DNA from 4 places in the Ruegeria sp. HKCCE4148 genome. Region 3 is predicted to be linked to each of the others. Evidence: riboswitches for the same ligand, from Rfam matches in the RefSeq annotation. Region 3 holds a riboswitch; each other region holds the start of a gene.
What was found. Region 3 has a riboswitch for cobalamin ahead of I9187_RS17500 (DUF4198 domain-containing protein). Riboswitches for the same ligand answer to the same signal wherever they lie in the genome.
Positions count from the first base shown of each region.

Region 1: linked by a shared signal. The riboswitch ahead of I9187_RS04630 (DUF1636 domain-containing protein) and the one ahead of I9187_RS17500 (DUF4198 domain-containing protein) in region 3 are both predicted to bind cobalamin.
Region 2: linked by a shared signal. The riboswitch ahead of I9187_RS02445 (hypothetical protein) and the one ahead of I9187_RS17500 (DUF4198 domain-containing protein) in region 3 are both predicted to bind cobalamin.
Region 4: linked by a shared signal. The riboswitch ahead of I9187_RS08010 (DUF1636 domain-containing protein) and the one ahead of I9187_RS17500 (DUF4198 domain-containing protein) in region 3 are both predicted to bind cobalamin.

Region 1 is NZ_JAEDOS010000001.1:941,656-949,449, forward strand. It holds gene I9187_RS04615 (cobalamin biosynthesis protein CobG) at 1-9, opposite strand, end outside; gene cobN (cobaltochelatase subunit CobN) at 6-3,299, opposite strand; gene cobW (cobalamin biosynthesis protein CobW) at 3,303-4,358, opposite strand; gene I9187_RS04630 (DUF1636 domain-containing protein) at 4,360-4,734, opposite strand; cobalamin riboswitch at 4,828-5,045, opposite strand; gene I9187_RS04635 (NAD(P)-dependent oxidoreductase) at 5,192-6,148, shown strand; gene I9187_RS04640 (SLC13 family permease) at 6,229-7,794, opposite strand, start outside.
Region 2 is NZ_JAEDOS010000001.1:482,943-490,736, reverse strand. It holds gene I9187_RS02465 (bifunctional 2',3'-cyclic-nucleotide 2'-phosphodiesterase/3'-nucleotidase) at 1-1,797, shown strand, start outside; RNA gene ffs (signal recognition particle sRNA small type) at 1,837-1,935, shown strand; gene rsgA (ribosome small subunit-dependent GTPase A) at 2,094-3,122, shown strand; gene I9187_RS02450 (hypothetical protein) at 3,159-4,016, opposite strand; cobalamin riboswitch at 4,149-4,371, shown strand; gene I9187_RS02445 (hypothetical protein) at 4,462-4,869, shown strand; gene I9187_RS02440 (protein-tyrosine phosphatase family protein) at 4,872-5,372, opposite strand; gene I9187_RS02435 (DNA polymerase III subunit gamma/tau) at 5,512-7,308, shown strand; gene I9187_RS02430 (TauD/TfdA family dioxygenase) at 7,396-7,794, shown strand, end outside.
Region 3 is NZ_JAEDOS010000008.1:4,152-11,945, reverse strand. It holds gene I9187_RS17510 (extracellular solute-binding protein) at 1-1,012, opposite strand, end outside; gene I9187_RS17505 (substrate-binding domain-containing protein) at 1,009-2,169, opposite strand; cobalamin riboswitch at 2,430-2,633, shown strand; gene I9187_RS17500 (DUF4198 domain-containing protein) at 2,762-3,547, shown strand; gene cbiM (cobalt transporter CbiM) at 3,553-4,164, shown strand; gene I9187_RS17490 (cobalt ABC transporter permease) at 4,161-4,742, shown strand; gene cbiQ (cobalt ECF transporter T component CbiQ) at 4,742-5,524, shown strand; gene I9187_RS17480 (ABC transporter ATP-binding protein) at 5,521-6,177, shown strand; gene I9187_RS17475 (hypothetical protein) at 6,114-6,431, opposite strand; gene I9187_RS17470 (LysR substrate-binding domain-containing protein) at 6,909-7,794, opposite strand, start outside.
Region 4 is NZ_JAEDOS010000002.1:596,267-604,060, forward strand. It holds gene I9187_RS21895 (ROK family protein) at 1-205, shown strand, start outside; gene I9187_RS08000 (carbohydrate kinase) at 245-1,171, shown strand; gene I9187_RS08005 (D-lyxose/D-mannose family sugar isomerase) at 1,187-1,852, shown strand; cobalamin riboswitch at 1,952-2,150, shown strand; gene I9187_RS08010 (DUF1636 domain-containing protein) at 2,389-2,745, shown strand; gene I9187_RS08015 (ABC transporter ATP-binding protein) at 2,742-3,518, shown strand; gene I9187_RS08020 (ABC transporter substrate-binding protein) at 3,531-4,481, shown strand; gene I9187_RS08025 (iron ABC transporter permease) at 4,483-5,493, shown strand; gene I9187_RS08030 (LysR family transcriptional regulator) at 5,496-6,386, opposite strand; gene I9187_RS08035 (proton-conducting transporter membrane subunit) at 6,502-7,794, shown strand, end outside.

The DNA.
Region 1 (7,794 bases), on a different contig from region 3:
AGCGCTCATGTCAGGCCCTCCAGATCCGCCCGGATCGAGTTTCGACGGGTGTTCCAAAGCCCGGCCTCAAGCAACGCGCGGAACCGGTCCTGCATTGCTTGATGGGCCAGGGGATTGGCCTCTTGCAGGAAGGTGTCCACTTCTTCGTTGCCCAAAGTGGCATCGTGGTAAAGATCGAACAGATGTGGTGCGACCGTCCCGGACAGATGGGCGAAGGATGCCATGTGATCCAGCGTCGCCGCGATTTCAGCTGCGCCCCTGAAGCCATGCCGTTGCATCCCTGCGATCCAGTTGGGATTTGCGGCGCGAGCGTGAACGACACGGCTGATCTCTTCCGGCAGGGTTCGGGCGCGGGGGATTTCGGGGTTTGTGTTGTCCAGATGGTAAAGCTGCACGCTACCACCGGTGATTTTCTTGGCTGCCGCAAATCCGGCCTCATGCGTAGCGTAGTCATTGGCCAGCAGCAGATCGGTTTCGGTCAGATCCTGCAGGTGAACAAAGCTGTCAGCATTGGCCACGCGCTGGGTGATACCGTCTTTGTCCTGTGCGATGTGTTCGCCTTCCAGCGCGAAAGAACTGGCTTCCAGCCAAGCCTCGCCCGCCTGGACGCGCGCTTCGTCGGTGTAGACTTCGGACAATTGGGTCATGTTGACGCCATAACTGCCGGGCGCCGGGCCGTAGACGCGGGCCGTAGGGGCCAAGCCTGCATAGGGGTTCCAGTCCGGCGCTTCGTCGCGCGCAGACAGCGCACGAACGGCCTGACCGTACAGCGCCGAAAGGGTCGGGAACACATCACGGAACAGGCCCGACACGCGCAACGTCACGTCCAGTCGCGGGCGACTGAGATCCGTGATCGGAAGCACCTCGATGCCAGATACACGCTCTGAACCTTTGTCCCAAACAGGCTTTACACCCAGAAGATGCAGCGCCATGGCGAATTCTTCGCCCGCAGTACGCATGGTGGCTGAGCCCCACAGGTCAACAATCAGCCCTTTGGGGTAATCGCCTTCTTCTTGCAGATGACGGCGCACAAGCTCTTCAGCCAGTTTGACGCCCTGCGCATATGCTGCGCGGGTTGGGACCGAGCGTGGGTCGGTTGTATAAAGGTTCCGCCCTGTCGGCAGCACGTCCGACCGCCCACGATAGGGAGAGCCGGATGGGCCAGCCTCGATCCTTTTGCCCCCGAGCGCGTCGATCAGAGCACTTCGTTCGGCATGGGCCGAAGCCGTTGGGTCGAAATTGCCTGTCACTTCGGGCACGCGGCCAAAGATATGTAGCCCGTCGCCGAATTGGCTTTCCTTGATGTCACAGACAAAACGGTCGATCCGGGTGATCGCCTCGGCTGTGCAGGTGGCTTGATCGAGCCCAAGATCGTTTTCCAGCCCGATGGCCTGCGCTTCGTCCCGAATATCTTCTTGCAAACGGTCGCGGCGCTTGGGGTCTAACCCGTCTGCGTTCGAGAACTCATCCAGCAGCGACTCCAACCGCACCATCCGGTCCGGCGTCCCGCTTTCCTTCATCGGCGGTGGGATATGGCCCAGCGTGACGGCCCCGATCCGACGCTTGGCCTGCGCGGCTTCGCCGGGGTCATTGACGATAAAGGGGTAGATCACTGGCAGGTCGCGGATCAGCGCTTCGGGCCAGCAATCAGCAGACAGTGCAACGGACTTCCCGGGCAACCATTCCAATGTGCCATGCGCACCAATATGGATCAGCGCGTCCGCACCAAGACCTTTGCGCAGCCACAAATAAAAGGCGACATAGCTGTGACGGGGCGTGCGCGAAAGGTCGTGATAATCGTCATCGCGCAGTTCCGGTGTTCCGCGTTCGGGTTGCAGCGCGACCAGAGCTTGGCCCCGGCGTAGAGCTGTAAAGTGAAACGCGCCATCTGCAAAGGCCGGATCGTCTTCGCATTTGCCCCAAACCGTTCGAAGGTCGGTTCGCAATTGCTCGGGCAGATAGGTCAGCGCTTGCAAGTACTCGTCCAGCGGCCATGAAATCCGAGCGTCCAAAAGAGTCTCGGCAATCGGTTCTGCTGGCGCGGTGTCATAACCTTCGTTCTGGAGATCGGACAGCATCGCCTCGGCGGATGCCAGCGCGTCCAGACCCACCGCATGGGCCATCTGCCAGTCTTTCCCGGGGTAGGTCGACAGCACAAGCGCCGGGATCTGATCCGTCTTTGGTTTGTCGTTCAGGCGCAGCCAGCCTGATACCCGGTCGATAATGGCTTCGATCCGTTCGGCCTCGGCCCGATGGGCAAAGCGGGAGTATTCCAGATGAGGATCGCGTTTGCCCGGTTCTTTGAACGAGGCGATGCCCGCCGAAATTCGTCCGTCTACCTCAGGCAAGACAACATGCATGGCAAGGTCGGCAGGCGAGAGACCGCGTTCCGCCTCAGCCCAGGCTTTGCGGCGCGAGGTGGCCAGAGCGACCTGAAACACCGGCACATTGGCGGCATCCAGCGGAGACGTGCCCGACGCGCCTTTGCCCGAAAAGGACGTTGCGTTGATGATGGCAGCGGGGGTCAACGCCCCAAGCGTCTCGCGCAACCAATCGGCAGCAGTTGGCGCTTTGAGCGAAGGTGCGAACAGGCCCACTGCCGCAAATCCGCGCGCACGCAAACTGCGGATCAGAGCTGCGACTGGGGCAGTGTCGGCCGACGTCAGATATGCGCGGTAAAACGTGACGACGATACGTTTTGCGTCGCCTTCGAACGCGGTATCCGTTGGGATTACACCGCGATCCGGGCACCATGCGCCGCATTCAGGCAGGGTCTTTGCGCCCATCACCGGCCCGGCATAAAGCCCTGCTGCCAAGGCCATCTGGGCCAATGCGGCTTGCGCTGCGACCTCACCACCGGTGTCACACAGATGGGCCAAACGGCGCAGCGTTGAAACGGGCAGGGTAGAGTAGTCATCCAGCCGCGTATCCTCTCGCCCGTCCGCGGGCAGAACGGCAAGCGCGATGCCCTTAGCATGCGCCAGCGCCAGAACCTGTTGCAAGCCGTAGGACCAGTAAGGCACGCCGCCAATCAGGCGGATCAGAATGCCCTTGGCGCCGTCCAACGTCTGCTCGACATAGGTGTCGACGGACAGAGGGTGTTTGAGCGCGGTCAAATTGGCCAATCGAAGCGTCGGCATTCGCCCCTCGGTTCCGCCGCCACGATGCCAGCCCGCCGCGAAAGCGCCGAGGTCGCTGTCCGAGAAGGACAAAACAACCAGATCCGCCGGGCTTTGGCCCAGATCGGTTGGGGTCTCGGTTTCCTCGAGCCCGTGGCTTTCGCGGAAGACGACGTGCATGGTTTACTCGGCAGCCTCGGTGACGCCCGCGAGGATCGCGTGGATTTCGGCCTCTTTGATGTCGTCATGCTCGGCGATAACAACCAGACGCGAACGGCGCTCTTCCTCTGGTCCCCATGGGCGGTCATATTGGTGACGGACGCGTGCGCCCACAGCCTGAACCAGCAGGCGCATGGGTTTGCCCTGTACTGCCGCATAACCTTTGACCCGCAGGATGTTCAGCTCGGTCGCCAGACGTTCGATCTTGGCGACCAGATCAGCTGGATCGGTTTGTTCCGGCAACTCGACGATGGTGCTTTCGAAATCGTCATGCTCGTGATCGTGGTGACCGTCGTGGTGCGACGGACGCGCATCCATGTCGTCCTCGGCTGCGGCTTCCAGACCCAGTACAACGCGGACATCCACAACGCCCTCGGCGACTTCGACAACAGGCAGGTGGCGAGGGGCTTCGGCGGCGATCACTTCTTTGGCCTTGGCCACACCTTCGGGCCCTGCAAGATCAGGCTTGGTCAGAAGGATAATGTCGGCGCACGAGATCTGATCTTCGAACACTTCGGACAGCGGCGTTTCGTGATCGATCGAGTCGTCGGCGAGGCGCTGGGCATCGACAGCTTCGACATTCGGGGCAAAGCGACCGGCGGCGACGGCCTCGGCATCGGCCAGAGCGATCACGCCATCGACAGTGATCTTTGAGCGGATATCCGGCCAGTCGAACGCCTTCAACAACGGTTTTGGCAGGGCGAGGCCAGAGGTTTCGATCAGGATATGCTCGGGGCGCGGTTCCAGCGCCATCAGCGCCTCGATGGTCGGGATGAAGTCATCCGCGACGGTGCAGCAGATGCAACCGTTTGCCAACTCCATGATGTTTTCCGCAGGGCAATCCGGGATGGCGCAGGATTTCAGGATATCGCCATCCACGCCCACATCGCCAAACTCGTTGACGACGACGGCCAGACGTTTGCCCTGAGGGTTCTGCATCAGGTGTTTGACCAGCGTTGTTTTTCCCGAGCCCAGAAAGCCGGTGATCACGGTGACGGGAAGTTTTTCGAGATTCGACATGTCAGGCTCCAATCGGGGGAATGCGCGAGGCGCAGTTTTTGCGGAAATGTTCAGGGCGCTCGCGCCATTTCACCAGGCCATCTTCGGTGGCCAGATACTTGGTTGCGCCGTCGACGATTACATCGACATGGTCTAATTCGTTCAGGTTCTCGTAAACGAAGGTCCAGCGATCGGGACCACCACGCAGCACGATAGAACAGCCCTGATCGCAGTTCGAAAGGCATTCGACAGGTTTCAGGGTGATGCCTTCAGGCAGTTCGGCTTGTTCCAATGCCTGGTGCAGCAAAGTGCCGGGGCGTTGCGCATCGTCTTCGATGGGCAGCCCGCGGCGGCAGGTCGTGCAGACCAGCAGTTCGACCGGTGTGGTCTCAGTCATGTCTCTCATCCCCCCAAATCCTCTTCGCGGGGGACGGGGTTTCAAGCGGGCCACGTGTTGCAACATGGACCCGATACCGGAACACCCCGCCCGGTTTCAACTTCGGGTGCTGGCAGGTCTCCCGGCTTGCGGATGTCAGAGGCCCGGTACGTCAGGGTCCTCTGTCGGATGTCCCGCCTTCCCGGCCTTGGCCAGTGGCATTGGGCACCCTCTCCGGTCACGGTCGCGGGGGCGGCTGCGTTTGGCGGAAGATCCGTTGACGCATTCCCTTTTCATCGGCTCTTGCCGACACCAACGAATGGGTCATGCGGCACCGCTGGCCCGCTTGTCAAGCGCGTTGCGCGTAACATCAGGGTGTGGGTGTGAAAAGCGACCTGTGGTTGTCGTTGGGCGGCATGAATGGTCAGATAAATCCGTGATCGCATGACGGGTACAAGCCAGCAGGGAGAGGCGACATATGAAAGTAGGATTCATCGGGTTGGGAAACGTTGGCGGCAAGCTTTCGGGTTCCTTGCTGCGAAACGGGATTGATCTGATAGTGCATGATCTGAACGCGGATCTGGTGGGCGAGTTCGTCGCCCTTGGCGCAAAGGCAGCCGAAGGTCCGGCACAGTTGATGCGCGATTGCGATGCCGTCATCACCTGCTTGCCATCGCCTGCGGCATCAGATGCGGTCATGCAAGAGATGCTGCCCGAAGTGGGCCCCGGCAAAATCTGGATGGAGATGTCGACAACCGATGAGGCCGAAGTCAAGCGTTTGGGGGCCGAGGTGATCGAACGCGGAGGCGCGGCAGTGGACTGCCCGGTTTCGGGCGGGTGCCACCGGGCGGCCACCGGCAATATCTCGATCTTCGCGGGATGTGATCGTGCGACTTTTGAGCGAATTCTGCCGTTTCTGACCACCATGGGGCGGCGTGTTTTGCACACTGGTGAATTGGGCTCTGCCTCGGTTTTGAAGGTGATGACCAACTATCTGGCCACGGCCAACCTGATCACCTGCGCCGAAGCGCTGGTCACGGCAAAGGCTGCCGGGATGGATCTGAACACAACATACGAGGCGATAAAAATCTCGTCCGGTACGTCCTTTGTGCATGAAACGGAAAGTCAGGTCATCCTGAACGGATCGCGCGATATTTCTTTCACTATGGACTTGGTGAAAAAGGACATTGGTCTGTTTCAAGAGGTCGCTGACCGCGCCGGGGTGCCTCTGGAAATGAACCCGGTCATGATCAAGATTTTTGAAGATGGCATTGCCCGGTATGGGGATCGCGAGCTGTCGCCGAATATCATCAAACGACTGGAAGAGGCGACAGGCCTGGACATCACAGCCCCCGGTTTCCCGCCGGAGATGGAAGATGATGAACCGGAAGAGCCAGGGTACGAGGTTGTTCCGCAAGGGCGAGGTCCGGCGTAAAGGTCCAGCCTGGGCTTTCCAGTGAGGTGTCATTGGCAGTCGGGGTTGGTCAGCCCATAAATCCGGCCCCGATTGCTACGCTAGTACAGGACGTTGATCATCACCAACGAAACGATCAGGAACAAAGCAGTCATAATGCCGCCCGAGCGTACGAAATCCATGACCTTGTATCCGGCCGGACCCATGATCAGTGCGTTGACCTGATGGGTCGGGATGATGAAGCTGTTCGAGGTTGATATGGCGACTGTGAGTGCAAAGACTGCTGGGTTGCCTCCTGCAGCCACGGCAATTGATACGGCCAGTGGTACGAGCAGAACGGTGGCGCCAACGTTCGACATGACCAATGAAAACGCTGTTGCCAGAACGGCAATGCCTGCTTGAAGCGACCAAAGTGGCCAGCCGTCAAGAATGACCATGATTTGCTGTGCGATCCATGCAGCTGTGCCGGTGTTCTGCACGGCCTGTCCCAAAGGTATGAGGCAGGCGAGCAGGAAGACGGTGTTCCATCCAACGGCACGATAGGCCTCATCCACGCTAAGCACGCGGGTCAACATCATTCCGGCTGCCCCGGTCAGAAGACACAGCGAAAGGCGCACGTCCGTGAACAGGATTAGGGACAATGAAATGGCAAAAAAGGCAAGGGCCCACCCGACCTTCTGCGGCCTCAGTTCATCCTGTGGAAAATCGGTTGTCACCACAACGAAATCGGGATCGCGCGTGATCCGCATAAGGTTGTCCCAACGGGTATGCGCAACAAGCATGTCCCCGGCATGGAACTTTTCAAGCCCTATCTGAGTGGATTCGTGATCTTCAGTCTCAACGTGGCTGAGCGTTTCTTCCCCTCGGTGAATGGCAAGCAGCGACATGCCATAAGTCTTGCGGAACAAAAGCTCACGCGGGCATTTCCCGATCAGTTTGCTGTCCGGGGTGATAACCACTTCGGCCACGCCGGCATTGGTGGGGGCGAACTCTTCAACAAAAATGTCCAGATCAGGAAGAACGGTCAAACCGTATTTCGTGGCAAATTCCTGAACCTCAGAACGTCGTCCGACAATAGCCAGCCGACAAGGGGCCGCGATTTCTGCGGTCAGAACCTGAACCATCGAGGTTTTACCGCGATAGAAAGTTGAAATGATGTACAGGTGGCTCTCGTGGTTGATATCGGCAAGAATTTTTCCCACCAGCGGGCTTTCCGCGGGCACAACAACTTCGAATACATCTGCCTTTAGCCCGTAGACCCTCTGCAAATACTCCTGTGTGCCCTGACCGGTGCCAGTGTTGTCTTCCCCTTCCGCTTCGGGAAGAACCCAGCGCCCCAGCAACAGAAAATACCCGATGCCGGTCAGGATCAATACCGCACCGATCGGCGTTACCGAGAACAATCCGAACGGTTGCATTTTCTGAGAGTCCGGCAATCCGTCATTTGCTGTCTGGATCAGATCATTAAGCAAGATCAGCGGTGAAGACCCCACCATCGTCATCGTGCCGCCCAGAATCGCACAGAACCCCATCGGCATAAGCAGGCGCGACAGAGGTATTCCAGATCGCGAGGATATCCGGCTGACAACCGGCAGAAACAATGCGGCCGCGCCCACGTTCTGCATGAAAGACGAAATGACGCCAACGGTTCCGGATATGATCGGCAG
Region 2 (7,794 bases), on a different contig from region 3:
GACCTGCATATGCACCTGACAGGTTTTGACTATTACACAGACACCCAGGACCCGACGCTTGGGTTAACGCGCACCGCCAGCCTGATCCGAAACGCCCGTCAACAAGCCCATGACGCGTTGGTCCTTTTGGTGGACAACGGAGATTCTATTCAGGGTACACCTCTGGGCGAATGGGCTGTTCGTAACGACACACCGCATCCGATGATGCAGGCGTTCGCGGCGCTTGGTTACGACGCCATCGGCCTTGGAAACCATGATTTTGGCTTTGGGCTGCCAACCTTGGACGACATCCTCGCACAAGCGCCATGCCCGGTTTTGTGCAGCAACTTGCTTCGCTCGGGCGGCAATCAGATCTGGCATAGCCATGCAATCCTGGACCGAACCGTATCTGTGAACGGCACCGAGACACCCATTCGCATCGGCCTTATTTCTGGTCTTCCCCCCCAGACCGTCCGCTGGGAAGAACATCACCTGAACGGAGAGGTAACAGCCAGCGGTATCTTCTCAACCGCGCGCGACCTGACTGGGCTTCTGCGCAATCAAGGGTGTGATCTGATAGTGATGTTGGCCCATTCAGGCCTGGGTCCGGCGGATGCTTCTGAAGGCATGGAAAACGCCGTCATCCCCCTGGCAGCTATAGATGGAATCGACGCAATTGTCGCCGGGCACACTCACTTGACCTTTCCAGGCGGCGGCCACGGCGACGCCTCGTATCTCGATCAGGAAAAAGGGTTGATACATGAAACACCGGTTGTCATGGCCGGTTCCGCGGGGTCGTATCTTGGCGTAATCGATCTGGTTGTTACACCTCGGCCAGATGCCGGGTTCAGCGTTACGGATTGCCACGTTGAACTGCACCCTGTCTGTGAAAATGGCGCTGAGGTCGATGAAGACGATGACTTGGTGCGCCTTGTTGCCAATGCCCATCGTCAAACCCGTCGCGCAGTGGCCAAACCTGTGGCGCACGTGGCTGACACCATGCACAGCTATTTCAGCTTCTGCGCACCAGATCGCGGGCTGGCCCTGGTTGCCGCGGCACAGGCTGCAGCTCTGCGTCCTTTCCTGCATGGATCCGCCCCGGGCGAATTACCGCTTTTGTCAGTCGTGGCTCCCGGTAAAAGCGGCGGCCGCGCAGGCCCCAGGCACTTTACGGATGTTCCGGCAGGAGAAATATGCCTGCGCCATGTTGCGGATCTGTATCCGTTTCCCAACGAATTGCGTGCCATCCAGATCAGCGGCGCAGATGTGCTGGACTGGCTTGAAATGTCGGCAAGCATGTTCAACCAGCTTGCCTGTGATGTCGAAACGGATCTGATCAACCCCAAACGCGCCGGGTACAATTTCGACGTCATCTTTGGCCTGACCTATAAAATTGATCCGTCGCAACCAGCGCGCTTCAACGCCGAGGGGCGCATGATCGATCCTGCTAACAGACGGATTCGCGACCTGAAATACGCAGGCCAGCCGGTTCTTCCTGAACAGAGATTAGTGCTGGCCAGCAACAATTACCGCGTCAGCGGTGGTGGGCATTTCCCCGCCGCTTCCACGGCCCAACGCATCAATCTGCCGTCGCTGGACATCAAGGATTTGGTGCGGGATTACCTGTCCGATCGCCTTCCGCCTGATCCAATCGCGCAGCAACCTTATCCTTTTGTGCTGGCACCCCAAACAGGTACACAATCCGTGCTTCGAACCGGTCCGGGTGCGTTAAAACACATTAACGAATTGCGCCCGTTCAAAGCCAGACTGCTGGAATCAGATTCCAATGGGTTCGAACGTATTCGCCTGACATTCTGACGGGTTGTCTTTTGCCCACACCTTCCCTATATCCAGACTCGAGAGGTTGGCGCGGGCGAGCGCCTCGCCAACCTGGTCAGGTCCGGAAGGAAGCAGCCACAACGAGCCCCGCTTGGGTCGATGTCCAACCTCTCACTTCATGAACCTTAGCCACAGGAGGGCTTTATGATTGTAACAAAAACCCTTCGGGCAGCGCGGTTCTGATCTCACACTACTTGCTGACTGCCTGAACACATGACCCGGGGATGCGCGATCGCCATCCGTTGGGATTGCTGTTTCTGACAACAGGCAGACCAATGAATTCTTCACTTTCGGACCTTGGATGGTCCTCTCACTTTGCCGCGCAACACGCGGCTCATCCTTCGTGCACGCCTTTTCGCATCGCTTCCGTTCATAGGGACCGCCTGATCGGGCTGAATCCGCAGGGCGAATCTCCATTGCTGACCCTTGATCAATCGACCGGCAGCTATGCCGTCGGAGACTGGGTTCTCACGGACGACGACAATCGCGTGCAACATCTACTCGACCGGCGCAGCCTGTTGCACCGGCGCGCCGCCGGTACAGGCGCTGCGACGCAACTGATCGCTGCCAATGTCGATGTGCTGTTCATCGTCAGTTCGTGCAACGCTGATTTCAACCTGCCCCGGCTAGAGCGTTATCTGGCACTTGCACATCAGGCAGGATGTTACCCGGTTGTTGTCCTGACAAAGGCTGACCAATCGGATGACCCCAATCGTTTCTCGGAACAGGTGCAGGCTCTGGACCCGTTTCTGACAGTTCTGGCGATCAACGCGCTAGACCTAACGGAATTGGAAAAGGTCTTATCCTGGTGCCCCAAAGGCCAGACCGGAGCACTGGTTGGGTCGTCAGGCGTTGGCAAGACGACATTGTCCAACGGCTTGACCGATCAGGATTTGGCGACGTCAGGTATTCGCGAGAACGACGCTCGCGGTCGGCACACAACCACGGCGCGCGCGTTACACCGGATGCGCAACGGCGGCTGGCTGATTGATACGCCTGGAATGCGCGCATTGCGTCTGCTTGAAGCTCAGGACGGTATCGACGAGGTGTTCTCGGACCTCGCCGTACTTGGCCTGAACTGCCGTTTTTCAGATTGTCAGCACGAATCCGAACCAGGCTGTGCTGTACAGCGGGCGATCAAACAAGGCGTGCTTGACCCTGCCCGCTTGGATCGATGGCGAAAGCTTCGGCGCGAAGATCAGCGCAACTCGGAAACCGTCGCCCAATCCCGGGCACGGGACAAAGCGTTCGGTAAGATGGTGCGGGGTGTCATGAAGGATCGAAAACTGCATAAAGGGCGTTAAGCGAAAAATACTCGGTAATTCAAAAGTCGAGCCTGATCACGCGATCAGGCTCGGCCAAACTGCCGCATTACGCCGAGCAAAAGCTCCGATATGGCCAATCTCTGACAATCCGAAGTCATCAGACCTAAGCAGGTGCCGCTTAGCCTCGGCGCCATAAAGGTCGGCAAGCCGCCAGACAGCTTCGGGCGGGACCATCTGGTCGTCCTCGAAAGTGAACAAATCCACGGGTCTACCGGAGCCGTCCCAACGCGCCTCAGGAAGGTTTTGTCCGATTTCAGGTACATAATTCAAAGGAGCCGTGCACCATTCGCGCCATTGCCAGTAGACCGAGCCCGGCAAGTCCGCACCAAACCCGATCGCATTTCCCGGCAGATAGCCAAGTGCTTTGACCAGTACCGGTGCGTGTCCATACCAGAAAACACCGGCCAATCCACGGTAAGGCCATGGGTGATCACTGAGGGTTACGAGCCCCGAACACACGCAAATCATCCGATCGATTTGGTCGATGTCGGGCTGAACAGGCCCCAGCATCGCACCAACGGAATGACCAATGGTCCATTGCTGCGCATCAGGATAACGCCTGCGCATTTCCGCCCGCGCCGCTGGCATGTCGATCAAAGCCCAATCCGCCATTGTTGCACGCGCATCCTTCATACGGCCGGTCAGAGAATGCCCGAAATCCCGGTAGTCATAGGTCAGACACGCCATACCCCGCTCGGCCGCTAGCCACTGTGCGAAGTGGCGATAATAGTCGCGCGGCACACCCGTTGCACTATTCAGCACAACCACGGTTTCAGGCTCTGACAGCGGTCGGTACAACCGTGCTGCAAGGGTCGTGGACCCGGATGGGAAAAGGAAATCTTCAGCCAACACCGTCTGCTCTGCGTCCAACATGATCCCTGACCCTGCACTGAAAAACTGAATTGCTTGGCTTCAATATTTTAAACACTAAAGAGGAACGTTCCCCCCATCCAGCATGACCACACGTCGGGGTAAAAGATCAGCTTGACTCGGAACCGGATCAGACGCTAGCGATTGTGTGATGGTTCCTGTCCCCCACAAGGGGTCGGGATGAAAAGGGAACACGGTGCGGTTCAGTCTGGTCATCCGGGCGCAAACCAAATCCGCGACTGCCCCCGCAACTGTAAGCGGTGAGCGATGCCAAAACACCACTGGCCCCTAGGGCTGGGAAGGTCGGCAAAGCCATGACCCGCAAGTCAGGAGACCTGCCATCGGAACTGAAACCGAAACTCGGGCGGGGTGTCCGGGCAGGTCCTGACAGCACGTTGCCGTCCCACCTGACCCAACTCTCCTGCCCACCACGCGCGGAGGGCGCAGGATGATCTGGAAGACGAAGACGCATGAATACAGTGCAACGGTGTGTCAGCGGACGGGCAAAACCTGCCCTGCCCTGGCGCGGCTGGCACGCTCAATTTCCGAGGCGATGAAGCAGGCCACAGCCGCCACAAGCGACGGGTTCGAGTTTGAAGGTGGCAGTGAATTGTCACATTGCACGCAAGGATGCCACGCAACTTTCCGAGCGCAATCAGACAGAATTCGCATCTTTTGCGATACACAGCCTGAAGCAGAGCCGCAGGACCTGAACGCTTACGCCGATCTGATCTTTGGAAACACGTTCAGCGCCTTGCCATCCGGCATCATTACAGACCCACCCTGCGCGATGATCGAGGTTGCAAAGCTGCGGCCTCGCAAACCCGTGCACGCGCCTGAACAGATTTCGGCCTAAGACTATACGACTTGAGCCTGAAAATTCTGTGCTGCCCAGGCCAATTGGGCGTCTGTTTCCACGGCACAAGGACGCAGCGCCCGCAAACGCTCCAGGGCTTTGTCTGGCTGTTCGCCGCATTCGACCATCAGCCGCAGAACAACCATTCCCGACCTGCCGCAGCCGCCCCGACAATGCACCAGTACCCGCCCTCCACCCGTCAAAGCATGCCGGGCGGCCGCGCTGATCGAGGGCCACGCCTCTTCAACTGCAGGCGTAGGGGCGCCAAAGTCTTCGATCGGCAGATGCACCCACCGGCTGGCGCGGCTTTGGATATCGCTGCCGAATTCCTGCGCCCCGTTTTGGAGCATCTCGACGTCCGTTGTCATTGAAACAACCAGCCCCGGCTTCCATGCGGCAATCGTATCCAGATCCCTTTCATAATCCCCGCCCCGTCCGGGCATCGATGTCAGGGCAAGTGTACCCCCCGCGACTTGCAGGGCATAGATAACCAGTTGCGACATAAACCAGTGTCCTCCACCAAGAACTCTTAACGAAAATGCACCATAAATTTTGTTGGACCAGCTTAGTGCGAATCCGGTCAGAATCTAAATCAAAAATCATCGCGCCTCGCAGTGGACGCGGAAGGCAGCGACCACTACGCTGAGCCGAAGCACCGAATCCGACCGAGAAAACATGACCGACACGCCCAGCCCCGCCTATCAGGTTCTCGCCCGCAAATATCGCCCGGAAACCTTTGCCGATCTGGTGGGTCAGGATGCCATGGTGCGCACCCTGAAAAACGCGTTCGAAGCGGACCGGATTGCGCAGGCTTTCATCATGACCGGCATTCGCGGCACCGGAAAAACCACCACCGCACGGATCATCGCCAAGGGTATGAACTGTATCGGGCCCGACGGTAATGGCGGCCCGACGACCGAACCTTGCGGCCAATGCGAACACTGCGTGGCGATCATGGAAGGCCGCCACGTCGATGTGATGGAGATGGACGCCGCCAGCCGAACTGGCGTGAACGATATTCGCGAGATTATCGACAGTGTCCGCTATCGCGCCGCCAGCGCGCGTTACAAGATATACATCATCGATGAGGTCCACATGCTTTCGACCAGCGCTTTCAACGCGCTGCTCAAGACGCTTGAGGAACCGCCCGAGCATGTGAAGTTCATCTTTGCAACCACTGAAATCCGCAAGGTGCCGGTCACAGTTCTGTCCCGCTGCCAGCGCTTTGACCTGCGCCGGATCGAACCCGAGGATATGATCGGCCTTCTGCAAAAGATCGCGTCAGCGGAAGGCGCTGAGATCGCAGAAGATGCGCTGGCGCTGATCACGCGCTCCGCGGAAGGGTCTGCAAGGGATGCAACCTCGCTGCTGGACCAGGCGATATCGCACGGGGCGGGTGAAACCACTGCCGAACAGGTTCGCGCAATGCTGGGCCTTGCGGACCGTGGCCGCGTTCTGGACCTCATGGACATGATCCTGCGGGGCGACGCCGCAGGCGCACTGACAGAACTCAGCGGCCAATACGCAGAAGGTGCTGACCCATTGGCTGTCTTGCGCGATCTGGCTGAGATCACACATTGGGTGTCCGTCGTGAAGATCACGCCAGACGCCGCCGAAGACCCAACCGTTTCTCCGGACGAACGGAGCCGTGGCCAACACATGGCAGAGGCCCTGCCGATGCGCGTTCTGACCCGGATGTGGCAGATGTTGCTGAAAGCGCTCGAAGAAGTCTCGGCCGCGCCCAATGCCATGATGGCCGCTGAGATGGCCGTTATCCGCCTGACCCATGTTGCTGATCTGCCCAGCCCTGAAGAACTGGTCAAACGGCTGCAGGACGCCCCGCCGCCTCCGGCAGGTGGACCTAGCGGCGGCACCTTGATGTCTCGGCAGGGTGCAACACCCGCGCAGGCCAGCGCCACCCCCGCATCCACATACGCCTCGGCCCCACGTGGTTCAAGCGGCGCGCCGGTTGCCGCATTGGCACAGGATGCTCAGACGGCCCTGGCCCGGTACCCGACCTTTGAGCACGTGGTCGAACTGATCCGCGCCAACCGCGACGTGAAGCTTCTGGTTGAAGTGGAAAACGGCGTGCGACTTGTGTCTTATCAGCCCGGTCGGATCGAGTTCACCCCAGCCACGAATGCACCGACAGACCTTGCGCCCCGGCTGGGCTCTGCCCTGCAACGCTGGACCGGAAACCGGTGGGCTGTCTCGATCGTCTCGAACGGGGATACGCCGACAATTGCCGAAGTGCGAGATGAGGCCGAGCTGGCCTTGAAGGCCGAAGCTGAAAAGCATCCTCTGGTTCAGGCGGTGCTGGCGCAATTCCCCAAGGCAAAGATCACAAAGATCGAGACGCCGGAACAACGCGCCGCCCAGGTCGAGACCGAAGCGCTTCCTGAAGTTGAAGATGAGTGGGACCCGTTCGAAGAAGACTGACCCGAAAGCGCTCGATCCCGTGTCGCAAACGAAGCAGATCGACCCTTCAAACAGGTACACCCTTCCATGATGCCAGGGAGGGATTTCATGCGAACATCACCACTGCACCCACGTTTCGGATTGGTCGTTCACGACCTAGATTTGCGCGACGTTACCAAACAGCGTTACTTTCCGGAAATCCGGCGCGCATTCGAAACCCGCTCTGTGCTTTTGTTTCCGGCCCAATCGATATCTGATGCGGACCACATTCGCCTTGCCGAACTTTTTGGGCCATTGGAAAACCGTGAAGCCATGGCAGCGGGTCGCGATGTTGAGTTTCAGCTTCCCGAACTGACAAACAAAACCAAGGATGGGCTGCGTGCGAAAGACGATCTGCGTCTGTTGGATTTGCAGGCCAACATGTTGTGGCACACAGACAGCACGTTCCTGCCGACGCCGGCGCTGATCAATATTCTGACGGCAAAAGTCGTCCCGCCATCCGGCGGC
Region 3 (7,794 bases):
CGTCATCCATGGCAAACCTTACGAATTCCATGGCCGCGTCGGTGTCCGCATCATTGGTGATACCGAAATACCGCACGTCGCCCCAGGCCGCGCCATCGGGGTTCGACGGGCCCGACAATTTGGTCACGATACCGGTCTTGCTGGCCAGATCGCGCGATGTCGGGTCGTCGTTGATGGTCGGAGGGGCGCTGTCCCGCAGACCGGCCAGTTCATCAAGAATGAAAGGCGACCAGATGATCATCGCGGCTTTACCGTCGAAATACAGCTCACGCGATTGCTTCCAGAAAAGTTCACCCGGAGGCGAGGCTTTGGAAATGGCCTTGTAGAAATCCAAAACCTCGGTGGTCTTGGCCTCATCAAGCGGCTGGAAGCCATCGGGGCCAACCGGGCTGACGCCGTTTGCCAGGAATACATGCTCCAGCACCTGGCTCATGAAGTTCTCGTCAACTTTTGTGGCCGAGACAAAGCCATACATTTCTGGCGGGTTGTGCAGCGCCTCAAGTGCGGCCTGAATATCTGCAAAACTGTCGGGCGCTTCCAGACCGGCCTCTTCAAAAAGGTCCTTCCGGTACACAACCATTTGCGTCCAGCCATCCACCGGAACCGAGGCGGTTTCACCATTGAACGCAGCCATGCCCAAAGCACCCGGAGCGAAAGTATCAGCGCCCAGTTCTTCGATCACTTCGGTCGCAGCTTCGGTGTCCAGAATGCCAGCTTCGGCCCACGGCAGGGCGTACTGCAACGGGTGGTAGACCACATCTGGCAAGTCACCTGCGGCAAAAGCTGCTGTCGCGCGGGTGCCCAAATCTGTTTCTGTGACAGGGATCACCTCAACGGTCGTGCCGGTCTGCGCCTTGAACTGGTCGGCCATTTCCTGTTGTTTCGCCAGACGCTCGGGCTGCTCTTCGGTCGTCCAGAAACGGATCGTGTCCGCCTGTACCGACATTGCCGTCAGCGCCATTGCCAACGAAGAGCCGAGCATCAGCTTGGCTGCTTTTGGTGTAAGTTTCATGGTCGGTTTCCTCCCCGATTGTCTTCCATGGATCGTTTGATTTTTTTCGCCAACTCGTTCGAGGTCAGCAGCGGCGGTCCGTCAGAGTCGCGTTCAATCAGCACCGCCTGACTGAGTTCGCGCAAAGTTGCGGGTTCTTCTCCTCGGGTCTGACGTATCAGCATCGTAGCAAGGCGTTCACCTGCCCGTTTAGAGTCGACGCTGAACGTCGTTAGCCCGGGGCTGGCGTATTGGCATTCCGGGACCCCGTCATATCCAAGAACCGAGACATCGCGCCCGATCTCAAGGCCAAATTCTGCGCAGACAGAGTAGCTTCCCAGTGCCGCTTGGTCTGTCGCAAATACAATCGCGGTCGGCGGGACAGGAAGACGCAATAAAGCGCGCGCTTCAGCGGCCCCTTCTTCGCGGGTGCGGGCCCCTTCGCGTATCAATTCGGGATCAACTGGCAATCCTGCGTCCCTAAGCCCGTCGACATAGCCATCCCGACGCAGGTGGCTGTAGTTGAACTTTGGATCACTGCCGACAAACCCGATACGGCTGTGACCAAAACGGGCCAGACGTTCGACCGCGTCGCTCATGGCTGTTTCGCCGGAAATATCAAACCACGACGTATCGTCCTGAAACCCGACCTGACCATAGCCAGTCCGCCCATAAAGGATGAACGGCACCTGCAAGTCCTTCAGGTATCCAACGCGCGCATCATCGACTTCGGCTCGCGGCAGTATAAATCCGTCGGCCTTACGTTCTTCAACCAAACGGCCCAGCATGTTCAGCATGTCCTGTTTCGACTTCGCGGTCGAAATTGTCATCGTCCAGTCAGACGCACTGGCAGCTTCACAAGCCCCTGCCAGAAAGTCTTGGAAAAACGGATTGTGCCGATCCGGTTCTTCACTGTTGATGACCATTGCAATGGCACGCACGCGCCCCGTTCGGATGGCCTGAGCGTGGCTGAGCGGGCGATACCCCATCTTGCGCGCCGTCACCTCAACCCGCTTTCGCGTTGATTCTGAGATGTCGGAATACCCATTCAATGCCCGCGACACCGTGCTTTTCGAAAGGCCGAGTTGATCGGCCAGTTCATCAAGCTTCACCCGTCCAGTCGCCGAGGCGCGCCGGGATCGGATTTGTCGCTGTCGCGTGTTGAGATTCGCTGTCATTCCATCATTTTGCGTTTCCGAAACCGGTTTCGGCAATGGAAAAGTCCAATTTTTGTGCGTATTGTAAATTTCTGGTTTCACAAGCCGGGATACTTATGCTTCGGCATCAAATCTGAGGTCACCGCACTGATTGTCAGACAGTGACACTGATCACCTCTATGCACCGAGCCGCAACTACACGGCAGAAACACCTTATTGAAATTCGGTATTGCCCTAAGCGATGCCGCAAACGAGAGTTGACCGTGTACAAGTTTTTCTGCCATCAACGCGCCATGTTCGGTTCCGGGGACTCACCCGGAGGCAATAGGGAATGCAGTGCGGCTTTTTCTTCGCCAATTCTGCAACTGCCCCCGCAACTGTAAGCGGCGAGCGCGGCTGATCGTGCCACTGGGATATGCCCGGGAAGGCCAGCCAAGCGTTTTGACCCGCAAGTCAGGAGACCTGCCGAACATGCGCCCTCGGAATGGGCGTTGATCGTCGGCGACGGGGTGTGCGCCGAAACTGTTTGCCTATTTGAGCAAATGGTTTCGCATTCCCCAATGTCAAAAACCAATGCGTGCCGGGGAAGGCGCGACGTGAGAAGGACTTGTTTGTGAAACACTTTTTGTTGGCGGCAACAGCTGCCATTGCATTGCCTGCGATGGCTCAGGCTCATTTCCTGCTGGAATACACCGAAGATACCATGATTGATCGTCCTGGTGACGTTCCGGTCAAGTTGGTCTTCTGGCATCCGTTTGAAGCCGGGCACGTGATGACCCTGGAAAAGCCAGAAGAATTTTATGTGATCCACAACGGCGAAAAGACCGATTTGTTGGGTACGTTGGAAGAAACCACGTTCGAAGGCCCCGAGAACACGGCCAAGGCCTTTTTGGGCTCGGTTCCAGTGAAACGTTCTGGCGATTACGTCGTGGTAACGGTACCTGCGCCTTATTACGAGGAATCTGAGGATATCTATATCCAGCAGGTCACCAAGGCATATCTGAACCGAAACGAGCTGCCCACCGACTGGGACCAGCCGCAAGGTTTGGCTACCGAAATACTGCCGCTGAACAAGCCCTATAACATCATCGCTGGCTCGACCTTCACGGGACGTGTATTGAGCGAGGGCAACCCAGTGGCTGGCGTAGAGATTGAAATCGAATACATGGCCGCGGAACCCGACTTGGCCGGAAACGGCGCAAAAAACGCAACTGCTTCCCCACTGCCAGGCGGCGCACTGGTCGCAATTTCGGACGAAAACGGCTATTTCACCTTTGGCGTGCCAAAAGCAGGCTACTGGGGTTTCGCAGCGTTGGGTTCGGGCCCGAAGACTGAACATGAAGGCAAAGAACTAAGTCAGGACGCTGTGATCTGGATCCGCGCCTGGGATCTGGAGTAACCCATATGCATATTGTGGACGGAGCCCTTTCGAACCCTGTTGTGATTGGCGGCGCAATCGCGGCAGCAGGCGGGATCGCCATGGGGCTGAAATCGCTGGACCTGGATCGCATTCCCACTGCCGGGGTGTTGTCAGCCAGCTTTTTTGTCGCCTCACTGATCCATGTTCCGATCGGCCCGTCCTCTGTGCATTTGATCCTGAACGGTCTGGCCGGGCTTTTGCTCGGCTGGGCGGCCTTTCCGGCGCTTTTTGTTGGCTTGCTGCTTCAGGCTGTGTTCTTCGGCTTTGGAGGACTGACAGTGCTTGGGATCAACACAGTCAACATCGCCCTTCCGGCGGTGCTTACATGGATAATCTTCGGTCGTCTGATCGCCAAGGGCACGCCTGTTCAAGGAGCAGTTTGGGGCGGCATAGGCGGCGCTTTCTCAATCGCAGCTACGACGGCTTTTGTCGCAGTATCGCTGGCGCTGTCGGGCGACGAATTCCTGCCGGCTGCGAAGCTTGTGTTATTTGCTCACGTCCCTGTCATGGCCGTCGAAGCGGTTCTGACCGGGTTCGCCATTTTACTGGCTCGTCAGGTTAAACCAGAACTCTTTTATAAAGGCGCATCGGCATGAGGCAACTGCTCGTTGTTTTTGCGTTGTCACTGATGCCGCTTCCTGCGCTGGCCCACAAAGTTATCGCAGGGGTCTTTCCTGCAGGCGATGCAATCGAAGGCGAATTGGGCTTTTCAAACGGCGATATGGCGCAAAACCAAAAAGTCATCGTGTACGGGCCCGATGGTGCTGAGTTGGGACGAACACTGACCGATACAGATGGTTTCTTCCTTTACACCCCGACCAACCCGGTAGAACACACGTTCAAAGCAGACTTGGGCGCGGGGCATGTGGCAGAAGTCACCATGCCTGCTGCCGATGTCGCGGCGATAATGGGTGTTGAAGCTGACGTGGTCGAAACTGCCGCAATGATTGCCCCTAAGGAAGGTGGGACGCAGGTGACTGTTGCATCATTGACGAACGAAGAACGCGCCGCAATTGCTCAGGCGGTCCGAGACGAAACCCGCCCGCTGCGACGCGAGATTGCCTCCTATCGTGAACACAATGATCTGCAAACGATCCTGGGTGGCATCGGTTACATCATTGGTTTGTTCGGAATCGGCTTTTACATCGCCGCACGCAAGAAGATGACCTCCTGATGGCCCACGCCCTGGAACCCCAGGCCAAGACATTGGCCGAGACTGGTACGGGTGCATCCTTTTGGGTGATCCAAGGCTTGGATCCTCGGATGCGGATCGTGGTGGCGAGTGTTTTTTCCATTGTCACGGTCTCGCTCAGCACCATTCCAGGGCTGATTGCGGCATTGGCTGTTTCTATCGGAGTGCTGCTGATGTCTCGCCTGCCCATTCGCCGAACGCTCAAACGTATGGCGATGATGGACAGCTTTATCATCTTCATGTTGGTACTTTTGCCATTTACCACGCCCGGGGATGCGATGTTCAACTTGTTTGGGTTTCCGGCCAGTTGGCAAGGCCTTTGGAAAGCCACTGAGATTGCGCTGACAGCTAACGCCGTCATATTGTCCCTGATGGTTCTGGTTGGAACGATGGAACCGGTTACGCTTGGCCACGCGTTGCATAAACTGCGCTGTCCCGAAGCACTCGTCCACCTTCTGATGTTTACCATTCGCTACATCGAAGTTTTACGCGAGGAATATATGCGCCTGCGCGCGGCGATGAAGGTCCGTGGGTTTCGACCGGGCACTAATTGGCACACGTATCGCAGCTTTGGCTATCTGGTTGGCATGATGTTGGTCCGCGCCATCGAACGGTCCGAGCGAATCTTAGCAGCGATGAAATGCCGAGGGTTCTCTGGACGGCTTCTCTTGCTGCAGGAATTTAACCTGACCCTGCGCGACTACGTGTTTGCGGCGACTCTATGCATAGTGTGCATTGGGCTTCTTTGTCTGGATTTCGCATGACGATCCTCAAGCTGGAAGACATTCATTTCGCCTATCCCGGTCAAGCACCCGTACTGGACGGCGCCTCGCTTACGCTTGAACCAGGGCAACGCCTGTCGATTGCAGGACCTAACGGAGCAGGGAAATCCACCCTGTTTGGAATTGCGCTTGGTTTGCAAAAGCCAACCTCGGGTAGTGTGATCGCCCTTGGAAAAGATCGGCGCACCGAGGCCGATTTTCACGAGGTTCGCCGCGAGATCGGACTGGTGTTTCAAGACCCTGACGATCAGCTGTTTTGCCCCACTGTGGCAGAAGACATCGCGTTTGGGCCTCTCAATCTAGGGCGCAACAAGGACGATGCTCTCGCCATCGTCGACAGAGTTCTCTCTGATCTAGACTTGATGCACTTGCGTGATCGCATAACACATAAATTGTCGGGGGGCGAAAAGCGTCTTGTGACCCTTGCCACCGTATTGGCGATGGAACCCCGGGCACTGTTATTGGACGAACCAACAAATGCGCTCGATATCCAGAACGAAGCCCGCCTGCTGGAGATACTACAGGGTTTGCCACAGGCCATTTTACTGGTCAGCCATGCGCCATCCTTCCGTCAGGCATTGGCCCCGGACACGCTTGAATTGAGAAACGGTAGACTTGTCGCCGCGGGATTTTGAACTGCTGCGCTTTGCCGACGATTGGTCAACACATCGGCCCCCTGCCCCTCATCAGGCGAAACGGTATACGGAAAAGGCCGGTAAGCCCGCGCTGTGGTGCCCATGGATGTCGTTTCAGCTTCGATAGCGCTGTCCAGTGCTTTGCGGAACAGTTTTGCGCCCTTATCCAGACCAAGATCAATATAGGGTGTCTTGGCGTGCTTAATACCCAGATGCACCTGCTCCAACACCCCTTTGTCTTCGAGAAACGCCATCCGCATGCGTCATTCATGAACTTTAAAACCTCTGCGTTATCGGGGTCTGTGTTTCGGTGCTGAAACCAAAAGTACCGGGTTCGGTCCTCGTCAAACGGCGTCATGAAATTGTACGAGATATTGACTTAGATCTTGTCGAATGGGGGTTGCCATAGCCACCGGTTCCAACAGGCGCGTAAACGGATCTGTTCAGCGCGATAGCAGGCAGGCACATCTCGTAATGCTGAAGCCGGTCGCAATCGCTCGGAAACGACACCGGGGTGCCATCTTCCTGCCGGAAGAAAACGATGTTCTTAGCCAGAAACGTTTCGGCCTTCAGCACGCGCCCGATATTTTTTCTCAAGGCCACAACTTACCAGCAATTTCTCAGAAACATCGATTGCCCGCCAATCCATCATTTGGCTTGCTAAAGTATGGGCGCCCAAACGCCGCCATGCCATGTCAGAGTAGTAATGGGTTGTATAAGCCTGACTAATTTCAAACTGAAGCCGGCGGAGGGATGTCAGGTTGCGCAGCAACCTCGGAATGAATCCAGCTCAAGAATTCGGCAACCTTTTCGCTACCCTTGGTTTCGTGCGGTCGGACCAGCCAATAAGACAACGGCGATTGGGTCATTTCCGCAAAGGGTCGGACCAAACGCCCGTCTGCCATCATGTCAATGACCAAAGGCTCGCGCCCCAGTGCCACACCTAATCCTTCAATCGCCGCCTGAACAACCATGTTTGACTGCCCCAGTCGCCGTGTCCGCAGCGCGGCTGGCAAGGTCAGGCCACAGCGCCGCGCCCAGAATTCCCATGTGGGGCTCGCCGCTCTGTGATGTAGATTCTCGTCCACCAACATCGTGTGACGTGCGAGGTCATCGACCTTGCGAAGGTCCGGCAACAACGACGGCGCGCAAACCGGAAACAGCTGCTCTGTCATAAGTAAATCGACCTGACAGCCCGGAAAATCGCCCAAGCCATAGCGAATTCCGATATCCGCATCCGCACCGGAAAACGGGAATTGTCCGGTATCGGTTGCTATCGATATCGACAGGTTCGGGTGGGCCATGTCAAAGCGTAAAAGTCGTGGAAACAACCAGTTGAACGCAAAACCCGGCAGACATGAGATAACGATTGTCCGATCCGAGCGTGTTTTATCCCTGAGTTGTGCGCATACATCCGAGATGCGCCCCAGTCCTTCCGAGATCGCAAGGGCCAACAACTCTCCTTCACGGGTTGGGCGCGACTGACGTGCGCCCCGCACCAAAAGCTCGCGCCCCAACCATTCCTCAAGGCTGCGCACATGCTGACTGACAGCGCTCTGGCTGACGCCCAATTCGGTAGCAGCGGGTGAAAACCCCGAATGTCGGACGACGGCCTCG
Region 4 (7,794 bases), on a different contig from region 3:
TCTGATGCCTGCCGGTGGGGTATTTCTTGTGGGCGGCGTCGCCGAGAAAAACCGTTGGCTCTTTGATCAGGACTTTAAGGATGCGTTCAACGGCGGTGGACGTTTTAGTGAGTTGCGAAAGTCATTGAACCTGTACGTCTCAGAACAAGCCGAATTTGGCATCATTGGTGCAAACAACTTTTGCAAGAACGCCCTCAAGCGTTAAGCGACGTGCCCCACAAGAACTCCAGGAAAGGACTGTCGAATGATCTTGTGTTGCGGGGAAGCCCTGATTGATATGATCGCCGAGCCGACAGTTTTCGGTGCGCACGGCTTTGTTCCGCATACCGGCGGGGCGATCCTGAATACAGCAGTCGCCATGGGGCGTCTAGGCGTATCTGTGGGGATGCTGACGGGCATTTCAACGGACATGTTCGGCCAGCAGTTGATCACCGCATTAAACGCCAGTCACGTTGATACATCGCATGTGATCGTCTCGGATCGCCCCAGCACACTTGCCTTTGTTCAACTTCAAGATGGGCACGCAACCTACAGCTTTGTCGATGAAAACACGGCTGGGCGTATGTTGACGCCGGAAGATATGCCAGATCAGCTTCCAGCAGTCTCTGCTTTGTATCTAGGGGGTATTAGTGTGGCGTGTGAGCCCTGCGCGGATGCCTACGCGTCATTGTTGAAGCGTCATGGTGGCGAACGTGCGGTGATGCTGGATCCGAACATCCGTCCGGGCTTCATCGAGGATCAGGCCCGGTTTCGAACACGCCTGAACCACATGATCGCGCAATCCGATATCGTCAAAGTTTCCGACGAGGATCTGGACTGGATCATTCCCGGTACCGAGCCCGAGTCGGCGAAAGCCGCGTTGTTGTTGCAGGCCGGGCCAACGGCCCTGATAGTGACCCGGGGCGGTGATGGCGCACATGGGTATCTGGCAGATGGATCAAAGGTTTCGGTGCCGGTGAAACAGGTGCAGGTCGTAGACACGATCGGTGCCGGCGATACGTTCAATGCTGGTGTGCTCACCGCACTCAGCCGTGCTGAGAAACTGACCAAACAAGGCGTGCGAAACCTGACCCCAGAAGCGTTGCGCGCGGCCATGGAACTGGGAGCCGAAGTCGCCGCTGTAACCGTATCCCGTGCCGGGGCCGAGCCGCCCTGGGCGCATGAGCTTTAATTCTTGGAAAAACCAATGAAACGATCCGAAATTAACCGCATCAAGTCCGAAGCGCAGGCTTTCATACAATCCTTTGGAGCCGTGTTACCACCTTTTGCCGATTGGTCGCCCGATCAGATGCGAAGTCCTGTAGCTGAAACGATCCGCAGTCGGGGGCTGGGCTGGGACATCACCGATTACGCTCAGGGTCGGTTTGACGAACTCGGCCTGTTCCTCTTCACTCTGCGCAATGGTGAGGTGAATGATCTGAAATCAGGTCGCGGGATGTTGTATGCGGAAAAATTGCTGATCTCGAAAGATAAACAACTGTCTCCGATGCATCGTCACATCGTAAAGGCCGAGGACATCATCAATCGCGGCGGGGGTGATCTGGTGCTGGAGATTTACGCATCTGACCCTGACGGGGGCATCGACCGGAACACGCCAGTGACGGTACCCAGCGATGCCTGCCCTGTTACGTTGCAACCAGGTGAGCATTTGCGGCTGAAACCGGGGCAAAGCGTGACCCTTATGCCGGGTGTCTGGCACGCATTCTGGGCAGAACACGGCGATTGCCTTATTGGAGAGGTTTCGACTGTGAATGATGACCGTACGGATAATGTCTTCGAAGATTCCATCCCTCGGTTTTCACAGATCGAAGAAGACGCTGCGCCGGACTTCTTGTTGGTTTCCGACTATTGATATCAACCAGGCTAGAACCGGCCAACGTGAATGTGAGCCGCGCCCAGATGTTTTGGATCGGCTCGACTGCTTCTCCTTCTTGACAAGTCCAGCACCGCCAGCCTAGCTGAGTTGGATGGTTCCGAAAGGGATGAAAATGGGAATACGGTGCGGCGCTGTATTGCGCCAAGTCCGTGACTGCCCCCGCAACTGTAAGCGGAGAGCGACGCCACTGCGCCACTGACCCCGAAAGGGTTGGGAAGGTGGGCCAAGCTTTGACCCGCAAGTCAGGAGACCTGCCATCCGATGTTTAACCAACCCGGGGCGGGGCGTCCTGGAAGGAGGCTTTGATGGCACGGTTTTCGCGTGTTTCCATTTTTGGCACCTTCTGTCCGCGCTTGGTTTCAAGCAGAGCGGACAATGCAACAGGTGACTGATAGCTTTATCCTCAACCCCAATACCTATTGTGCTGTGGCCTCGCGAAAAGATCGCGATTCTCAAAATAGTAATGTTATAACATTGTATTGTAGTTTGATCAGCGGTAACCGGTGCGCACAATGACGAAAACTGCAGATCATTTCCTACTTGTATGCACGACATGCACAGGCGCGATGTCCACCGATCAAGTGAGTGGCGCATTGGCGCGAAAACTGCCCGAAGGGTTTGCAATCCGGGAGGTCGCGTGCATGGCGGGCTGCGACCGGCCAACCACCGTCGGTTTTCAGGCACCGGGCAAGGCGCAGTATTTGTTTGGTGACATCGTTTCGGAACAGGATCTGGATGCAGTGGTGGAATTCGCCGGGCAATATCAGCTCAGTTCCGATGGTTGGACAAACGCAACTGACCGCCCGCTAACACTGTTCACCAAAACCTTGTCGCGCATGCCTGCCTTGCCATCGCAGAGGTCGTCATGAGTTTCCTGGCTGTCGAAAACCTAGAATATTATGCCTTGAACGGTGATGTGCTGCTTCAGGATGTGTCCTTTGGCTTGGAAGAAGGATCAATTCTGGCGATTGCGGGACCGAATGGGGCTGGGAAGACTACGCTGCTCAAGCTGCTTTGCGGAATCGAACGTATTGCGCTGGGTGATGTGCAGATAAAAGGTCAAAGCCTGCGCACCTTGTCGGCCCATGAACGCGCGCGGACGATCGCTGTGGTTGGCCAACAGGAAATGCCGGATAGTCGGTTGCGATTGCACGACTATGTTGCACTTGGCCAAATTCCGATCAAGGCTGACAAGTCCGCGTCTGAGCACAGGGAAGATCTTGACCGGGTTTTGGAAACAACGGGTTTAATGCACCTTTCCCGCAAACCTATGGGTCAGCTATCGGGGGGTGAGAGGCAACGGGCGCATATCGCACGTGCGCTGGCTCAAAACCCGTCTCTGTTGTTTCTGGACGAGCCGACCAATCACCTAGACCCGGATGCCAAGGGGCACATGTTGTCTTTGGTCGCTGAATTGGGCGTGACGGTTGTCATGATCGTCCACGATCTGGTCATGATCCCGGAATTTGCCACTCATGTGGCGTTAATGAAATCAACACGTCTGACAGGGTTTGGCCCTGTCAACGATGTTCTGACAACGGATCGTGTCCGCGACACGTTTGGAGTGGATTATCTGTGTTTCCAGCATGAGGGCCGCATGATCCCTGCTCTGGATATTCGAAAACGTAAACTGTCATCATAACAGGAGCTTACAATGATGCAGAAACTCTGGCCTGTGGCTGTGTTCACTGGCCTGGCAAGCGGCGCAGCCGCGGATGCCATTACAGTGGACAATTGCGGCGAGCCACTGGTTTTTGAAACAACGCCAGAACGGCTCGTTGTTCACGACATGAACATGACTGACATGGCGTTTGCTTTGGGTCTGCAAGACAAGATCGTCGGCCTGACCGGCATCACAGGCTGGTACAAGACCAGCCCGGATTTTGATGCACAGCGCGGCGACATCCCCGAGTTGGCTCCGAAATATCCTACAGTTGAAAACCTTGTCTCTGTCGAACCCGATATGTTTTTCGCTGGTTGGTATTACGGAATGCAGCCAGGTGGCGAAGTGACCCCAGACACGCTGGAACCCTTTGGCATCAAGACCATGGTCTTGACCGAAAGCTGCGTGCACCTGAACAAAGACCGCCCCGAAGCCAGCATGGATCTGCTGTTTGACGACGTCCTGCGTTTGGGCCAGGTGATGGGTGTCGAGGCTAAGGCGGAAGACCTTGTCTTGGGCTGGAAAGTCCAGTTGGATGCCCTTGAGGCAAAAACCGCCGATCTGGATAAACCTCGTGTTTTCCTGCTGGACGGGCCGGCAGATGCGCCTTTTACCGCAGGTAAATTCGCCATCCCGGACGCCATGATTGCCGCTGCGGGGGGTGTAAACGTCACACATGACATGGATACCAGCTGGGGTCGCACCTCTTGGGAAACCGTGGCAGCCGCAAACCCGGAATTCCTGGTGCTACTGGACTATCAAACAGGAAATGGTGCAGAAGATACCTTCCAGTTTCTGAAAGATCATCCTGTCATGTCACAAACCGATGCAGTCAAGAACGCGCGCTGGATCGGCCTGCGTTACGAGGAATTGACACCCGGACCGGCAAATATTGAAGCCATTGAAAAGATGGCCAATGCGATGCATCCGGAGACCAACTGACATGGTCCATTTGGGCCGATCGATCTTGCTGGGGGCGGTCATTCTGACCGCCCTTTTGCTGCTGTCTACGATCTATGGCACAACCTCGATCCCAATGGCCGAGGTCTTTACCGCCATTGGCTTGGGGACCGGCCTGACAGAAGGTGAAATGTCCCCGGTGCATCGGATCGTTTTCGACCTTCGCCTCCCCCGAGCCTTGTTCGCCGCTGTGATCGGCGCAGGGCTGGGCGTAGTTGGCGTGGTTTTGCAAACAACCACGCGCAACGATCTGGCCGATCCGTTCCTTTTTGGCCTGTCCTCGGGGGCGGCGGCTGGGGCCGTTCTTGTCATAACGGTCACTGGCGATGTGCTGGGGGTCTGGACCCTGCCTTTGGCGGCGTTTTGCGGGGGGCTAATAGCCTCTGGCATTGTTCTGGCTCTGGTTCAGGGTTTGCGCACAAGTGCGCCGGAAAAGCTGATCCTGGCCGGTTTGGCTGTGTCTTTCCTGTTTTCCGCGATTACAAATTATTTGATTTTTTCCGGCGACAGTCGTGCGGCGCATTCGGTTATCTTCTGGATGCTGGGCGGATTGGGTCTTGCCCGATGGCAGACCTTTCCACTGGTCCTGACCGGGCTTGCCCTGATCCTAAGCTACGCGCTTTATCGCAGTCGCTGGCTGGATGCCCTTTTGACCGGAGATTTCACTGCGTCGTCACTGGGAATTCCCGTCCAGGGTCTTCGATTCCGAATGTTCTTTGTGGCTGCGTTGGCTACGGCCAGTTTTGTGTCCGTGGCTGGTGTCATCGGATTTGTTGGGCTGATGGTGCCTCATATTGCGCGCGGCATTGCTGGTACGCTGCACCGAAACCTGCTGATTACCTCGGCCATCGTAGGGGCGATTCTGCTGACGCTGTCGGATATTCTGTCCCGCCTGCTCTTGGCCCCACAGGAACTGCCCGTGGGTATCGTGACAACGTCTATCGGGTCTCTTTTTGTTTTCCTGTACCTGTTCAAATCCGCGCGTGGTGACTGACCTCAGACACCGTCCTGCGTGTCCGATCCATGCGACAAGAGCTCTTGCACCAAAGGGTTCGGGAACCGGCGTTTGAACGTGATCGCGTGGAAGTTTTCCTTGATTTTCGGGTGCTCTTGCGCCTCGACCAGACGACCCGAAATCAACTCATCCTGAACAACGATCGGAGCCACCAGAGCCAGCCCGATATCCTCCCGTGCAAGCAGCCGCATCATCGCCATGTCGTCCACCTCGGCTGCCACCTGAGGGCGCACCGACATGCGGCTGGCCATGGCATCAAAAGCCGTGCGGACACTGTTGTTCGTTGTGGGCAGGATGAAGGGTTGTTCTTCCAATAGATCCCGTATTGAACGTGTCGGTTTCAGACGATCGGGGGTTCCGACGATGCTCACCGGTTGTTCGGCCAAATGATGAGTGACAAAGCTGGTCAAACTGTCGCTTGCGGGTTCGTGGTTCATCAAGACCAGGTCGAAATTCAGCGTTTCGAGCCCCTCCAGCAACTCGCTTGGGCTACCGGACCTTAAAATAACCTCGACGTCTGCGCGCGCCAAAATGGGCCGCAAAAAACGAATCTGAAAGTTGCGAGAAAGGGTGGACTGTGCCCCAACCCTAAGAGCTTGCCGCGTATTCCCCGCGTCCTGCAAGGTTGCCACAAGTTCCTGACCTGTCGCAAAAATCGCATCGGCGTGGTCCAGAGCGATATGTCCGGCTTCGGTGAGATGCAGCTTGCGGCCCCGGCGTTCAAACAGCGGATGACCAAGCCGGTCTTCCAGTTCTTTTATCTGCACCGACAAGGCCGATTGAGAAAGATTCAAACGCTGCGCCGTGCGGGTCAAGTTCCCGTCATGAGCGACGGCCCAGAAGTAGCGCAGGTGATGATAGTTGAGCGGCATATCGTTCTATTTATATGAACGAAACACATCAAACAATGTATTTTTCTTATGTTGCACTGCGAAATATGTCGAACGGAACAAGTCGAGTCAGTATCGAACGTCAAGGGACACACGCATGAGTTACCTGCTTCTACCCCTCCTAAGTCCAATGATCTTGTTGGGATCTGCATATTACTGCAGCCGACATCCGGGGATGCGTCCGGGCAATTTGCCGAAAGTCGCAGAATGGGCGGCCCTGGCGGCATTTGGCGTGTCTGCCTTGGCGGTCATGCTGCTAATTGCAAAAGGGTCCGGGACCTCGACGATGATCGGCTTTTGGGGAGTGGGCCTTTCGGTCCGGTTGGATGCTGTAAGCGCCACAATGTTGATTCTGGTCAGTTTCATTGGCTGGATCGTATTGCGGTACTCTGCAACATACATGGACGGAGAACCAAGGCAGGGTGCCTTTAGCGGTTGGATGTCTGTCGCGCTGGCCGCCGTTCTTTTGTTGGTGATGTCCGGCAACATCGTCCAACTGCTGGTCGCCTGGATTGCAACAAGCCTGGCACTGCATCAACTGCTGCTGTTCTACCCCGAACGTACCACGGCACAACGCGCAGCGCGCAAAAAGGCTGTTGTGGCGCGAATCAGCGAAGTTGCGCTTGGTCTGGCCGTTGCCTTGCTGATCATCGGCTACGGCACCACCGACATCGCTACGATCCTGTCAGAAGCACAGCCGACAGTAACCACAATTGTCGCCGCCCTGTTCATCGCACTGGCGGCCGTACTGGCTTCGGCCCAGTTCCCGGTCCATGGGTGGCTGACCGAGGTGATGGAAGCACCAACCCCGGTCTCGGCCCTGTTGCATGCGGGCGTGATCAATGCGGGCGGGTTTCTATTGATCCGCTTTGCGGATGTGATGCTGGTGGCTCCTGGAATTATGGCCTTGTTGGTCATGCTGGGCGGTTTCACCGCGCTGTTCGGAGGCTTGGTCATGCTGACGCAGCCCGCGGTCAAGACATCCCTGGCGTGGTCAACAATTGCCCAGATGGCGTTCATGATCATGCAGTGCGGTCTTGCCCTGTTCCCGCTGGCGCTGCTGCACATTGTGGCGCATTCGCTCTACAAGGCCCACGCCTTCCTGAGCGCGGGTGAAGCTGTGCGCAACGTGGCCGCCATTCGCCGTCCGGGGCCGGTGGCAGTACCAAGTGCCCGCAATGTATTGCTGGCCTTTGCAACCGGCATTCTGATCTATGGTGCGGTGGCTTCGGTGTTCGGAATCGACGGGAAATCTGTTCAGGCCATTGCCTTGGGTGTGATCCTGATCTTTGGCGTCGCCTACCTGCTGGCGCAAGGCTTTGCGGATGCAGCGCCCGGTGCGCTGACCCGGCGCACTGTCATCTATGCGGGTGCAACATCGGTCAGCTAC